2 linked regions of the Thermobifida halotolerans genome follow. The protein of the gene in region 1 binds, or shares a complex with, the protein of each later gene. Links are inferred from orthologs where the notes say so. Each region holds a gene or a part of one and is shown in the gene's direction. Other genes may lie near its edges.

Evidence for each region.
Region 2: the proteins of secA (region 1) and secY are in contact, whole or in part, in a crystal structure (PDB 3DIN), measured with the Thermotoga maritima proteins. The link is inferred for Thermobifida halotolerans from one-to-one orthologs. Residues at the interface, in WP_004082002.1 of Thermotoga maritima: Glu261, Ala262, Arg263, Lys300, Ala301, Arg302, Thr303, Ile304, Ile305, Leu323, Tyr324, Asp325, Pro326, Val329, Ser330, Tyr333, Ile336, Lys340, Phe345, Val349, Glu363, Phe364, Tyr374, Ser375, Gly376, Gly377, Glu393, Ile395, Thr482, Ser483; in WP_004081795.1 of Thermotoga maritima: Glu108, Gly109, Glu110, Glu111, Ala236, Glu237, Arg238, Arg239, Ile240, Thr241, Ile242, Gln243, Tyr244, Ala245, Arg246, Arg247, Val248, Thr249, Gly250, Arg251, Arg252, Val253, Tyr254, Gly256, Ala257, Ser258, Thr259, Tyr260, Leu261, Pro262.

Annotation. Positions count from the first base shown.
Region 1 is NZ_CP063196.1:3,430,092-3,436,799, reverse strand. The notes cover bases 2,318-5,804. They hold secA (preprotein translocase subunit SecA), read left to right. Parts: upstream 2,318-2,697; coding sequence 2,698-5,604; downstream 5,605-5,804. Other genes in these bases: NI17_RS15360 (response regulator), read left to right, coding at 2,318-2,561. Outside these bases: NI17_RS15370 (ComF family protein), read left to right, coding at 1-212; hpf (ribosome hibernation-promoting factor, HPF/YfiA family), read left to right, coding at 924-1,610; more of NI17_RS15360, read left to right, coding at 1,830-2,317; NI17_RS15350 (PTS sugar transporter subunit IIA), read left to right, coding at 5,846-6,295; NI17_RS15345 (HAD family hydrolase), read left to right, coding at 6,286-6,708. UniProt on the Escherichia coli protein: Required for protein export, interacts with the SecYEG preprotein conducting channel.
Region 2 is NZ_CP063196.1:3,627,563-3,633,770, reverse strand. Bases 2,284-5,270 are described here. They hold secY (preprotein translocase subunit SecY), read left to right. Parts: upstream 2,284-3,104; coding sequence 3,105-4,436; downstream 4,437-5,270. Other genes in these bases: map (type I methionyl aminopeptidase), read left to right, coding at 5,006-5,270; NI17_RS16190 (adenylate kinase), read left to right, coding at 4,437-5,006; rplO (50S ribosomal protein L15), read left to right, coding at 2,349-2,816; rpmD (50S ribosomal protein L30), read left to right, coding at 2,284-2,352. Also shown: rpsH (30S ribosomal protein S8), read left to right, coding at 171-569; rplF (50S ribosomal protein L6), read left to right, coding at 586-1,122; rplR (50S ribosomal protein L18), read left to right, coding at 1,125-1,511; rpsE (30S ribosomal protein S5), read left to right, coding at 1,561-2,163; more of rpmD, read left to right, coding at 2,167-2,283; more of map, read left to right, coding at 5,271-5,830; NI17_RS16180 (DUF1707 SHOCT-like domain-containing protein), read left to right, coding at 5,980-6,208. UniProt on the Escherichia coli protein: The central subunit of the protein translocation channel SecYEG. Consists of two halves formed by TMs 1-5 and 6-10.

The DNA of each region.
Region 1 (6,708 bases):
CCGTCGTCGTCGACGACGTGCTCACGACCGGCGCCACCCTGGCCGAGGCGGTCCGGGCGCTCGGCGCGACGGGGGTCCGGGTCAGCGGCGCCGCCGTGGTGACCGAGCGCGGGCCCGGGACCGGGCGGTTCGGAGGTGAGTACGGCCACACCGGGCGGAGGGGGAGCGGTTCCGACACCGGCCCGTTCCCCGATTTGTTGTCGGGTTTGTGAAGTTCTCGGGGCGTGCCGGCGAAGTCGTTGGGAAACAGCACCTGACAACTGGCCGATCTCGGGCTAGCGTTCCAGGTATGGCACCCGTCCGGGTCCGTGGTTGCGTCGAACGCGGCGCCCTCCCAGTGGAGGCGCCGGGTCGGCAAGCCGATGCCAGCCGCAGGCGAAACGGCCCACGTAAGGCGACTTTTCGTCGACTGATCACGGTGCGGCTTAGAGGTAAGTCCTGCCCCTTCGGAGGGTCCGATGCCCTCCTGACCAGGGAGAAGAGCAGTAGTGGCGCACAAGCGCCGCGAGCCTCTCAGCAGGCGGATGTGGGGACGAAGACCAGGTCGGCCGGACGGGTGGCACTTCCTGTCCACACGGGGCGCGCCCGGAGGGGCGCCCCCCCTGTGGATTCGGCACCGGTGGGCGGGAGCCCACGTGTTCGGACGGCCCCGACGCCTCTTCTTCCTCCCGCGGACGTGATCCGCGTCCCGCCCCGACAGACCGCCGCCTCACGGCAGGCCGCGGCGTGCCGCCTCCGGTCGAACACGGGACCAGTGGCCGGTGAGGACCGTGAGACGCAGGGGTATACGCCCATCAGGAAGGCCTGTGGCCGCTGTGGCGAGAGAGGAGGAAGAGACGAGCAACCCGGCGCGTACAGCGAACGGGGCACACACCACTCGGCTGGCCGCCGCACACGGGCGGCCACGCGATGAAGGGGGTCTTGTGGACATCATCGTCAAGGGTCGACGCACAGGAGTCAGCGACAAGTTCCGGCGCCACGTCGAGCACAAGCTGGCCAAGCTCCACAAGTGGGACCACAAGGACATGATGAGCGTCGATGTGGAGGTGTCCAAGGAGCGCAACCCGAAGCTCGCCGACCACCGCGAGCGGGTTGAGCTGACCATCCGCTCCGGTGGCCCGGTGATCAGGGGGGAAGCCGCCGCGGACGACCGCTACACCGCCCTGGACCTCGCCCTCGACCGAATCGAGTCCCGGCTGCGCAAGGTCGCCGACCGCCGCAAGGTGCACAAGGGAAGCCGCAGCCTGGTCTCCGTCGCCGCCGCCACCGCGCAACTGCCCACCGAGTCCCCGCTCGACACGGTGACCCAGACGCGGACCACCGTGGAGCGCCGTGAGGAGACGGTGGAGACCGAGGAGGAGTTCGACGGAGCCGCCGTGGACGACGCGTTCGCCGACGAGTTCGTCGAACTCGACACGCAGGGCGGCGCCCCCGTGGTCGTCCGCGAGAAATTCCACCACGCCGAACCCATGACCATTGACCAGGCCCTAATGGAAATGGAGCTGGTGGGACACGATTTCTACCTCTTCCGCGACAAGGAGCAGGGCTCGCCCAGCGTGGTCTACCGCCGCAAGGGGTTCAACTATGGCGTGTTGCGCCTCATGGAATAAAGTTTCCTACATCTGAATAGCGTCCCGGTGCGCCGCGTCCGGCCCGCGGTCGGGCGCGGCGCACCATGGGGTACGGCGCTTCGGTGGATTCCTCCGGGAATTCCCGGTACGCCGGAAACCGGGCATGGCCACGCCTTCCGGAAGCGAAGAAACGGCTCCGGGGGCCGCAATGCCCGCACCCGTGTGACGCCACCGCGCGGGAGGAAGGAAACACAGGCAGTGAGCGGGACTCCCCCCACCCGACTGGGATCCATCAAGGTGCTCGTCGTCGACGACCACGCGTTCTTCCGGAGAGGGCTGGTCTCCGTTCTCGCGGAGGAACCGGACATCGACGTGGTGGGGGAGGCCGGAGACGGGGAGGAGGCGGTGGCCCGGGCCGCGGCGCTCCGCCCCGACGTCGTGCTCCTGGACGTGCGCATGCCCAGGGCCGGGGGGATCACCGCCTGCTCGGGAATCAAGAGCGCCGTCCCCGACGCCAAGATCGTGATGCTCACGATGAGTGACGAGGAGGAGGACCTCTTCGAGGCGCTCAAGGCCGGCGCGACGGGCTACCTCCTCAAGGAGATCTCGGTGGTCGAACTCCCCGAGGCCGTGCGGGCGGTCTCCAACGGCCAGTCCTTCATCAACCCCTCCATGGCCACCAAGCTCATCGGCGAGTTCGCGGCACTGGCGCGCAAGGACGGGGAGCGGGGGCGCAGCCAGCCGGCCTCGGTCCCCCGGTTGACCGGACGCGAGACCGAGGTGCTGCGTCTGGTCGCGCGGGGGCTGAACAACCGCGACATCGCCGACCGGCTCTACATCTCGGACAACACGGTGAAGAACCACGTCCGCAACATCCTGGAGAAACTCCAGTTGCACTCGCGGACCGAGGCGGCCGTCTACGCCATCCGGGAGAAGTTCCTCGATGCCGACGACGCCGACGGGGACGGGACTTCTTCCCGCTCCAGATGATCACTCCCCGTATTTCCGACTTCGCGGTACGCAGATATGCCTGGGGAGGCAATAGGCTCTCCTACGATGGAAGCTGTGGGGGATGGATGCGTCCCGTCTCCGGATGCGGGCCACGATCGCGAGGAGCGCATTAGAAGTGCCAGGCATACTCGACAGGGTCCTGCGCGCAGGCGAGGGCAAAATCCTGCGCAGGCTGAAGAAGCTCAAGGACCAGATCAACTCCATCGAGGATGATTTCGTCGATCTCAGCGACGCCGAACTGCGAGAGCTCACCGACGAGTACAAACAGCGACTCGAAGACGGTGAGGAGCTGGACGACCTGCTGCCCGAGGCGTTCGCCACCGTCCGGGAGGCGGCCAAGCGGACTCTGGGACAGCGACACTTCGATGTGCAGCTCATGGGCGGCGCGGCCCTTCACTTCGGCAACATCGCCGAGATGAAGACCGGTGAGGGCAAGACGCTCACCGCGACGCTCGCCGTCTACCTCAACGCGCTCACCGGCAAGGGCGTCCACGTGGTCACCGTCAACGACTACCTGGCGCGTCGCGACGCCGAGAACATGGGGCGCATCTACCGGTTCCTCGGGCTCGAGGTCGGCGTCGTCTCCCCGGAGATGTCCCAGGCCGCCCGCCGCAAGGCCTACCAGGCGGACATCACCTACGGGACCAACAACGAGTTCGGCTTCGACTACCTGCGCGACAACATGGCGCGGTCGATCAACGACTGCGTGCAGCGCGGACACCACTTCGCGATCGTCGACGAGGTCGACTCCATCCTGATCGACGAGGCGCGCACCCCGCTGATCATCAGCGGTCCCGCCGAGCAGAACTCGCGCTGGTACACCGAGTTCGCCAAGATCGCCCCGCGGCTGCGCAGGGACGTCGACTACGAGGTCGACGAGAAGAAGCGCACCGTGGGCATCACCGAGTCCGGCGTGGCCAAGGTCGAGGACTGGCTGGGCATCGAGAACCTGTACGAGGCGGTCAACACCCCGCTGATCAGCTTCCTCAACAACGCCATCAAGGCCAAGGAGCTCTACCGCAAGGACAAGGAGTACATCGTCAAGGACGGCGAGGTGCTCATCGTCGACGAGTTCACCGGCCGTGTCCTGCGGGGGCGCCGCTACAACGAGGGCATGCACCAGGCCATCGAGGCCAAGGAGAAGGTGAAGATCAAGGACGAGAACCAGACGCTCGCCAAGATCACCCTCCAGAACTACTTCCGCCTCTACGACAAGCTGGCCGGCATGACCGGTACGGCGGCCACCGAGGCGGCGGAGTTCCAGCAGACCTACAAGCTCGGCGTCGTGCCCATCCCCACCAACAAGCCGATGGTCCGCGAGGACCTGCGCGACGTCGTCTACAAGACCGAAGAGGCCAAGTTCGAGGCCGTCGTCGAGGACATCGCCGAGTGCCACGAGAAGGGCCAGCCGGTGCTCGTGGGCACCACCAGCGTCGAGAAGTCCGAGCTGCTGTCCAAGATGCTCAAGCGGCGCGGTATCCCGCACGAGGTGCTCAACGCCAAGAACCACGCGCGTGAGGCGTCCATCGTGGCGCGGGCGGGCAAGCTCGGAGCGGTCACCGTGGCCACCAACATGGCCGGTCGCGGTACCGACATCATGCTGGGCGGCAACCCCGACTTCATCGCGGACGAGGAGCTGCAGCAGCGCGGCCTGTCCCCGCTGGAGACCCCCGAGGAGTACGAGGCGGCGTGGCCGGAGGCGCTGGAGAAGGCCAAGAAGGAGGTCGAGGCCGAGCACGAGCAGGTCGTCGAGGCCGGTGGGCTGTACGTGCTCGGCACCGAGCGCCACGAGTCCCGGCGGATCGACAACCAGTTGCGCGGCCGTTCGGGCCGCCAGGGCGACCCCGGCAAGTCCCGCTTCTACCTGTCGCTCAGGGACGACCTGATGCGGCTGTTCAACAGCGACCGGGTTCAGATGATCATGGAGCGTCTGAACCTCCCCGAGGACCAGCCGATCGAGTCGGGCATGGTCACCAAGGCCATCCAGAGCGCCCAGGGCCAGGTCGAGCAGCAGAACTTCGAGATCCGCAAGAACGTCCTCAAGTACGACGAGGTCCTCAACCGGCAGCGCAAGGTGGTCTACGCCGAGCGCCGCAAGGTGCTGGAAGGCGCTGACCTGCGCGAGCAGGTCGAGGGCATGATCGATGACGTCCTCGAAGGCTACGTCCGCTCCGCCACCGTCGAGGGCGAGCCGGAGGACTGGGACCTCGACCGCCTGTGGACCGCCTTCTCCCAGGTCTTCCCGGTGAGCTTCACCGCCGACCGGTTGATCGAGGAGAACGGCGGCGACATCTCTTCGCTGACCCCGGAGATCATCAGCCAACGGGTCCGCGAGGACGCCCACGAGGTCTACGAGCGCCGCGAGTCCGAGCTCGGCGAGAAGACCATGCGCGAGGTCGAGCGCCAGATCATCCTGCAGGTCATGGACCGCAAGTGGCGTGAGCACCTCTACGAGATGGACTACCTCCAGGAGGGCATCGGCCTGCGTGCCATGGCGCAGCGCAACCCGCTGATCGAGTACCAGCGGGAGGGCTACGACATGTTCCAGGAGATGCTCGAAGGCATCAAGGAGGAGTCGGTCCGCTTCCTGTTCAACGTCGAGGTCCGGGTGAACCGGCCGCAGGAGAACGGGATCACCGCCGCGTCGGCGGCCACCACCGCCTCCGCGGTCCCCGTGGTGACCCCGGACTCCGAGAAGGCCGAGGAGCCCGAGAAGGCCGAGGCGGCGGGGAGGGACTCCGCCGAGGAACCTGAGAAGGCCGAGAAGGTGGGGGCCGCGAAGGCCGAGAAGGTGGGGGCCGCCGACGGAACGAAGGAGTCGGAGGTGGTGGTTCCCGGGCTGAGCAGGGCCGCCAAGCCCGCGAAACTGCAGTACACCGGTCCGAGCGAGGGCGGCGGTGTGGAGAAGCACACCGAGAACGGTGAGGCGGAGTACGCCAACACTCCGCGCAACGCGCCCTGCCCGTGCGGCTCCGGCAAGAAGTACAAGAAGTGCCACGGCGCTCCCAAGACGCGCGTGTGACACCACCGGACGGCGACGGCCCCGGGGCCCCGAGCCCCGGGGCCGTCGCCGTCCACGCTGCCGGCCCCGCCATCGGGAGGGGCTCCCCTCCCGATGGCAGGGAGCGGCCACGCGTTTTTCCGCCCACCGGCTAGGTTTCCGGAACGCTCCGGCCTAAGCTCTGCTGTGACCCACGGCACCTCGCGAGTCCGGGTGGCTGCTGCCGTCCGACGACGCCCCGGTCGGTGAAGGAGGTAGGAGCGTGCTTGCGGTACTCGCCCCCGTGACGGGTGCGGCTGTGGGGCTCGCCAGGGTCCCCGAACCGACGTTCGCGCAGGGCCTGGTCGGTCCGGGAACCGCTATCGACCCCCGACAGGAACCCCAGGAGGCGATCGCGCCGATCACCGGCCGGATCGTCAGCTTCCATCCGCACGCGTTCGTGGTGCGCAGCGCCCGCGGCAAGGGAATCCTGGTGCATCTGGGGATCAACACGGTCCGCCTCCCCCTGATCCGGGGGTTCGAACTCCTGGTCGCCGAAGGCCAGGAGGTCACGGCGGGCCAGCCGCTGATCCGATGGAATCCCGCCGCGGTCGTGGCCAGCGGGATCTCCCCGATCGTGCCGATCGTCGCGCTGGACGCCGACGGCGACGTCATCTCCCGGCCGGTCAGCGGAGAAGTCAAACGAGGGGAACTGCTGTTTCGATGGGCCTGAGGGAAACCGACACCGAGTTCGTGCCGCCGCGCGCGGCCCTGTTCGACCTCGACGGAACTCTGATCAACAGCGAACCCCGCAGCGCGGCCGTGTGGGCCAGACTGCTGCGGGCACGCGGCATCACCCCCGACGAGGCGCTGCTGCGCCGGTTCATGGGGCGGCGCGGCGGGGACGTCGTGGCCGAGCTCCCCCACCTGTTTCCCGGGGAGAGCCTGGAGCAGATCTTCGACGAGCTGTGGCGCCACGGCCAGGACCCCGACCTGCCGCAGGTGGCGCCGTTGCCCGAGTCGGTGGCGTTCCTGCACCACCTGCACTCCCAAGGGGTGCCGTTCGCGCTGGTCACCTCCGCCGGACGGGAGTGGGCCGAAAGCGCCCTCGAATGGCTGGGGGTTCGCGGGATGTTCCGGGGACTG
Region 2 (6,208 bases), 200 kb from region 1 along the record:
GCCGTCGGACACGTGTTCTCAACCGACAGGGCATCGCGCCGGGCAGCAGCCCGCCCGATGCCCGTGACCACGCGGCAGGTCCCCGGACGGTCCCCACAGGAGTGGGGGAGCGGACTCCGAGGGAGAGCTCCGTCTCCGGGGAAACCGCAGCGAGGAAGGGCCAATCGGCCATGACGATGACCGACCCGATCGCAGACATGCTCACACGTCTGCGCAACGCGAACGCGGCATACCACGACAGCGTGATCATGCCGTATTCCAAGATCAAGGCGCACATCGCCGAGATCCTCCAGAAGGAGGGCTACGTCCAGAGCTGGCGTACCGAAGACGCGCCGGTGGGCAAGAACCTGGTGGTGGCCCTGAAGTACGGTCCCACCCGTGAGCGCTCCATCGCCGGCATCCGTCGCGTGTCCAAGCCCGGCCTTCGGGTCTACGCGAAGAAGGACAACCTTCCGCGGGTCCTGGGCGGCCTTGGCGTGGCCATCATTTCGACGTCCAGCGGCCTGATGACGGACAAGCAGGCCAAGAAGAACGGCGTGGGCGGCGAAGTCCTCGCCTACGTCTGGTAGAGGAAGAGATTTCAGCATGTCGCGAATTGGCCGACTGCCGATCTCGGTCCCCAAGGGCGTCGAAGTCACCATCGACGGGCAAGACGTCAAAGTCAAGGGACCGAAGGGCGAACTGAAGCACACCGTCGCCCGGCCGATCACGGTCGCTCAGGAAGACGGTCAGATCAAGGTGCTGCGTCCGGACGACAACCCGGAGACGCGCTCCCTGCACGGCCTGACCCGTGCGCTGATCGCCAACCTGATCGAGGGCACGTCCAAGGGGTACACCAAGACCCTGGAGATCTCGGGTGTGGGTTACCGCGTCCAGGCCAGGGGATCGAACCTGGAGTTCTCCCTGGGATACAGCCACCCCGTCGTCGTGGAGCCGCCCGAGGGCATCACCTTCCGGGTGGAGAAGCCGACCCTGCTGCACGTCGAGGGAATCGACAAGCAACTGGTGGGTCAGGTGGCGGCGAACATCCGAGGCCTGCGCAGGCCCGACCCGTACAAGGCCAAGGGCATTCGCTACCAGGGTGAGAGAATCCGCCGCAAGGCCGGAAAGGCTGGTAAGTAAGCATGACGAAGAGGTCGTCGCTTACCCGCAGGGGCACTTCCGCGCGCGCGGCCGCCCGGGCGCGCCGCCACCTGCGGGTCCGCAAGAAGGTTCGGGGCACGCCGGAGCGTCCGCGTCTGGTTGTCACCCGCTCCCTCAAGCACATCGTCGCGCAGCTCGTGGACGACACCAAGGGCATCACCCTGGCGTCCGCCTCCACGCTGGACGTCTCCATCCGCGGCGAAGAGGGCAAGAAGACGGAGAAGTCGCACCTGACGGGCAAGCTGCTCGCCGAGCGTGCGAAGGCCGCCGGGATCACCGCCGTGGTCTTCGACCGTGGCGGCTACCGTTACCACGGCCGTGTCGCGGCGCTGGCGGACGGCGCGCGCGAGGGCGGCCTGGAGTTCTAGTGATGACTCCTGACAACCGCATTTTCATCGACGGGAAGAGGAACCACTGATGGCTGCAGCTCCGCGGCGCGGCGCCGGTGGCGAGCGGCGTTCCGGCCGTGACGATCGCCGCGGCGGTTCCGCTGACAAGGGCGTCTCCTACATCGAGCGCGTTGTGAAGATCAACCGGGTCGCCAAGGTCGTCAAGGGCGGCCGCCGGTTCAGCTTCACCGCTCTGGTCGTCGTCGGCGACGGCAACGGCATGGTCGGCGTCGGATACGGCAAGGCCAAGGAAGTGCCCTCGGCGATCGCCAAGGGTGTCGAGGAAGCCAAGAAGAACTTCTTCAAAGTCCCCCGGATCCAGGGCACCATCGTGCACCAGGTCCAGGGAGAGGACGCCGCCGGCGTGGTCCTGCTCCGCCCGGCCGCCCCCGGTACCGGTGTGATCGCCGGTGGTCCGGTGCGTGCCGTGCTGGAGTGCGCCGGCATTCACGACGTCCTGACCAAGTCGCTCGGGTCGTCCAACCCGATCAACATCGTGCACGCGACGGTGGCCGCTCTCAAGAGCCTCAGCCGTCCCGAGGAGATCGCCGCCCGGCGCGGCCTGCCGCTGGAGGACGTCGTCCCGGCGTCCATGCTGCGTGCCCGCGCGGAAGCCAAGGCGGGGGTGTAGGCCATGGCGAAGCTGAAGATCACGCAGGTCCGGTCCAAGATCGGCGGCAGGCGGAAACAGCGTGACACGCTCGCCTCCCTCGGCCTCGGGCGAATCGGCAAGTCGGTGGTCCGCGAGGACCGCCCCGAGGTCCGCGGACAGATCAACGTCGTCGCGCACCTCATCACTGTCGAGGAGGTCAGCTCATGAGCGAGAGCCACTCCCCGAACGAGTTGCTCAAGATCCACCACCTGCGTCCGGCTCCCGGCGCGAACAAGGCCAAGACCCGCAAGGGTCGCGGCGAGGCGTCCAAGGGCAAGACCGCGGGTCGCGGCACCAAGGGCACCAAGGCACGCAGCACGGTCCCGGTCGGCTTCGAGGGCGGTCAGATGCCGCTCATCCGCCGGGTGCCCAAGCTGAAGGGGTTCAGCAACGCCAGGTTCAAGACCACCTACCAGGTGGTGAACCTGGACAAGCTGGGCGAGCTGTACCCCGAGGGCGGCGAGGTCACCGTTGCGGACCTGGTCGCCAAGGGAGCGGTCCGCAAGAACCAGCCCGTCAAGGTGCTGGGGACCGGAGAGATCTCGGTTCCGGTCCGGGTGAGCGCGAACGCGTTCTCCGGTTCCGCCAAGGAGAAGATCCTTGCGGCTGGTGGTAGCGTCACCGAGGTTTAGGGCATCCCCGGGTGCTGGTGGGGGCGTTCATCGGTCATGCCCATTAGATTGGGAAGACCGGTGGACGCCCCTGTCCGTTTTGGGGGGGTTCCCTGGTACGGTGTGCCACCGAGTGTGTTCTTATTGTGAACTTCGTGGTCCACACCAATTGTTCGATGGCTGCTAATGTGCCATCTGCTTGACCCGACTGGGCTCAGGTCGCTCTGACCGAGCCAACGATTACGACGATCCAGGATCGGCCGCGATGTCTCGAATCGGCTGCGCCGTCGACGCCTGGCAGGAGGAGACGTGCTAGGTGCGTTCGTCCGTGCGTTCCGCACGCCTGAGCTACGTAACAAGCTGCTGTTCACACTGTTCATCCTGACGATCTTCCGGCTCGGCGCCGTCATCCCCTCGCCGGGAATCGACAGCGTCGCCATCAAGCAGTGCGTCCAGCAGACGACCGAGACCGGTGCCTCGAACGTCTATTCGCTGATCAACCTGTTCAGCGGTGGCGCGCTGCTGCAGCTCGCCGTCTTCGCGCTGGGCATCATGCCCTACATCACCGCGAGCATCATCCTGAACCTGCTCACCGTGGTGGTGCCGCGACTCGAAGCGCTGAAGAAGGAGGGGCAGGCCGGTCAGAGCAAGATCACACAATACACGCGTTACCTGACCATCGCCCTGGCCGTCCTGCAGTCCACGAGCATCATCGCGATGGCCCGGACCGGACAGCTCTTCCAGGGGACGACCTGCTACCCCGAGCAGTACATGCCCTTCCTCGGGACCTCTTACGAGCTGCCCATCCTGATCACGATCGTGTTCGTGATGACCGCGGGCACCGGCGTCATCATGTGGTTCGGTGAGCTGATCACCGAGCGGGGTGTCGGCAACGGCATGTCGCTGCTGATCTTCACCCAGATCGTCGCGGAGTTCCCCTCCGGCATGATGCGCATCTGGAGCGAGAACCCCGCGTGGGTCTTCGCCCTGATCTGCGTGGCGGGACTGGTCCTCATCGCCGGTGTGGTCTTCATCGAGCAGGCCCAGCGGCGCATCCCGGTGCAGTACGCCAAGCGGATGGTGGGCCGCCGGATGTACGGGGGCAGCTCCACCTACATTCCGCTGAAGGTCAACCAGGCCGGTGTCATCCCGGTCATCTTCGCCTCGTCCCTGCTGTACCTGCCGACCCTGGTGGTCGGACTGATGGGGGCCGAGTCGGACAGCGGAGTGGTGAGCTTCCTCAACACCTACTTCAACCCGATGGGCAACCACCCGGTCTACCTGAGCACCTTCTTCCTGCTGATCGTGGGCTTCGCCTTCTTCTACGTGGCCATTACCTTCAACCCCGCTGAAGTGGCCGACAACATGAAGAAGTACGGTGGGTTCATCCCGAGTATTCGCCCGGGACGTCCGACGGCCGAGTACCTGGACTACGTCCTCACCCGGTTGACGACGCCTGGCGCGCTGTACCTGGGTGTGATCGCGCTGTTGCCGATGGTGGCTCTGGGGACCTCCGGGGCCGCGGCGAACTTCCCGTTCGGCGGCGTCAGCATTCTGATCATGGTCGGTGTCGGGCTGGACACGGTGAAGCAGATCGAGAGTCACCTCCAGCAGAGAAACTACGAGGGTTTTCTGCGATAGATGCGTGCCGTACTGGTGGGACCTCCGGGGGCTGGAAAAGGCACCCAGGCCCAGATCTTGGCGTCCGAGTTGTCGATTCCGAAGGTGTCCACCGGAGACATCTTCCGTGCCAACGTCAGCGGTGGCACAGAGTTGGGTAAACAGGCCCAGGCCTACATGGACTGCGGTGATCTCGTCCCCGACGAGATCACCAACGCCATGGTCAAGGACCGGTTGGCCGAGGAAGACGCCCGTGCGGGCTTCCTCCTGGACGGCTTCCCGCGCAACCTCGCGCAGGCGGAGACGCTGGACACGATGCTGGACGAGCTGGATGTGCGGCTCGACGCCGTCGTGGAACTCGTCGTCGACGAGGAGGAGGTGGTCCGGAGGCTCGCCGAGCGTGCCCGGATCGACAACCGCAGCGACGACAACGAGGAGACGATCCGGCACCGGCTGGTCGTCTACCGGGAGCAGACCGCCCCACTGGTCTCCTTCTACGAGAAGCGGGGACTGCTGGTGAGGGTGGACGCGGTCGGTCCGATCGAAGAGGTCACCCAGCGGGCCATGGCGGCGTTGAAGAGCAAGGCCTGATGTTGCGCAGAGGCCGAACCAGGATCCAGCTGAAGTCTCCGGCCGAGATCAGGAAGATGCGGGCCGCGGGTCGGGTCGTGGCCCGCACGCTTGATGTGCTGCGCGCGGCGGTGCGTCCGGGGATGAGCACGCTCGAACTGGACGCCATCGCCGAGCGCAGCATCCGGGACGCGGGAGCCGTGCCGTCCTTCAAGGGCTACCACGGCTTCACCGGGTCCATCTGCGCCTCCGTCAACGAGGAGGTGGTGCACGGGATCCCCCGGGAGGACAAGATCCTCGCGGACGGTGACATCATCTCCATCGACTGCGGTGCCATCCTCGACGGTTGGCACGGCGACTCCGCCATCACCGTCGCGGTGGGACCGGTCCGCGAGGAGGACCGCACCGTGATGGAGGTGTGCGAGGAGGCGATGTGGCAGGGCATCGCCCAGATGCGGCCGGGCAACCGACTCGGTGACATCGGGCGGGCCATCGAGGACCACATCGTCTCCCGGGGGCGGTTCGGCAACGTCCAGGAGTACGGCGGGCACGGCATCGGCACCGAGATGCACATGGAGCCGCACGTCCTCAACTACGCGCAGAGCGGCCGGGGCATCCGCCTGGTCGAGGGGATGTGCCTGGCGATCGAGCCGATGGTGAACCTCGGCACGCGACACGTCCACGTTCTGGAGGACGGCTGGACCGTGGTCACCCGGGACGGTCGCCGTTCGGCGCACTTCGAGCACTCGGTGGCCATCACCGCCGGGGGACCGCTGGTGCTCACCGCCAGAGAGGAGAATCGGGAGAAGATCGCCTCTCTCGGGTTCCCCGATCCCGACTCCTGACCCTGCTCCTCCGAGGTCCGCGCGGGCCGTCCGTCGAACGGGCGGCCCGCGGACGTTTTTCCACGCGGGCACGGTTCTTCTGGCCTTTCTCCCGCCGGGACCGTAGCGTGTGAGGAGTCGGGTCCGGTCGGACGGGAAAGGGCGGTGCGGTGTCTGGGTCCAGTCCCCACATCAGGGCCTCCGATGCGGATCGGGAGGGCGTCGCCGAGCGACTGCGGGAGCACTTCGCGCAGGGGCGCCTGGACGACGACGAACTCGCCGAGCGGATGGAAGCGGTCTACCGGGCGCGCACCCGTGGCGAGCTGGCCCTTCTCACCGAGGATCTTCCCGGCAGGGACCTGGCCGACCTGCCCGGACTGGTGGCGAGCGCCCTCCCGC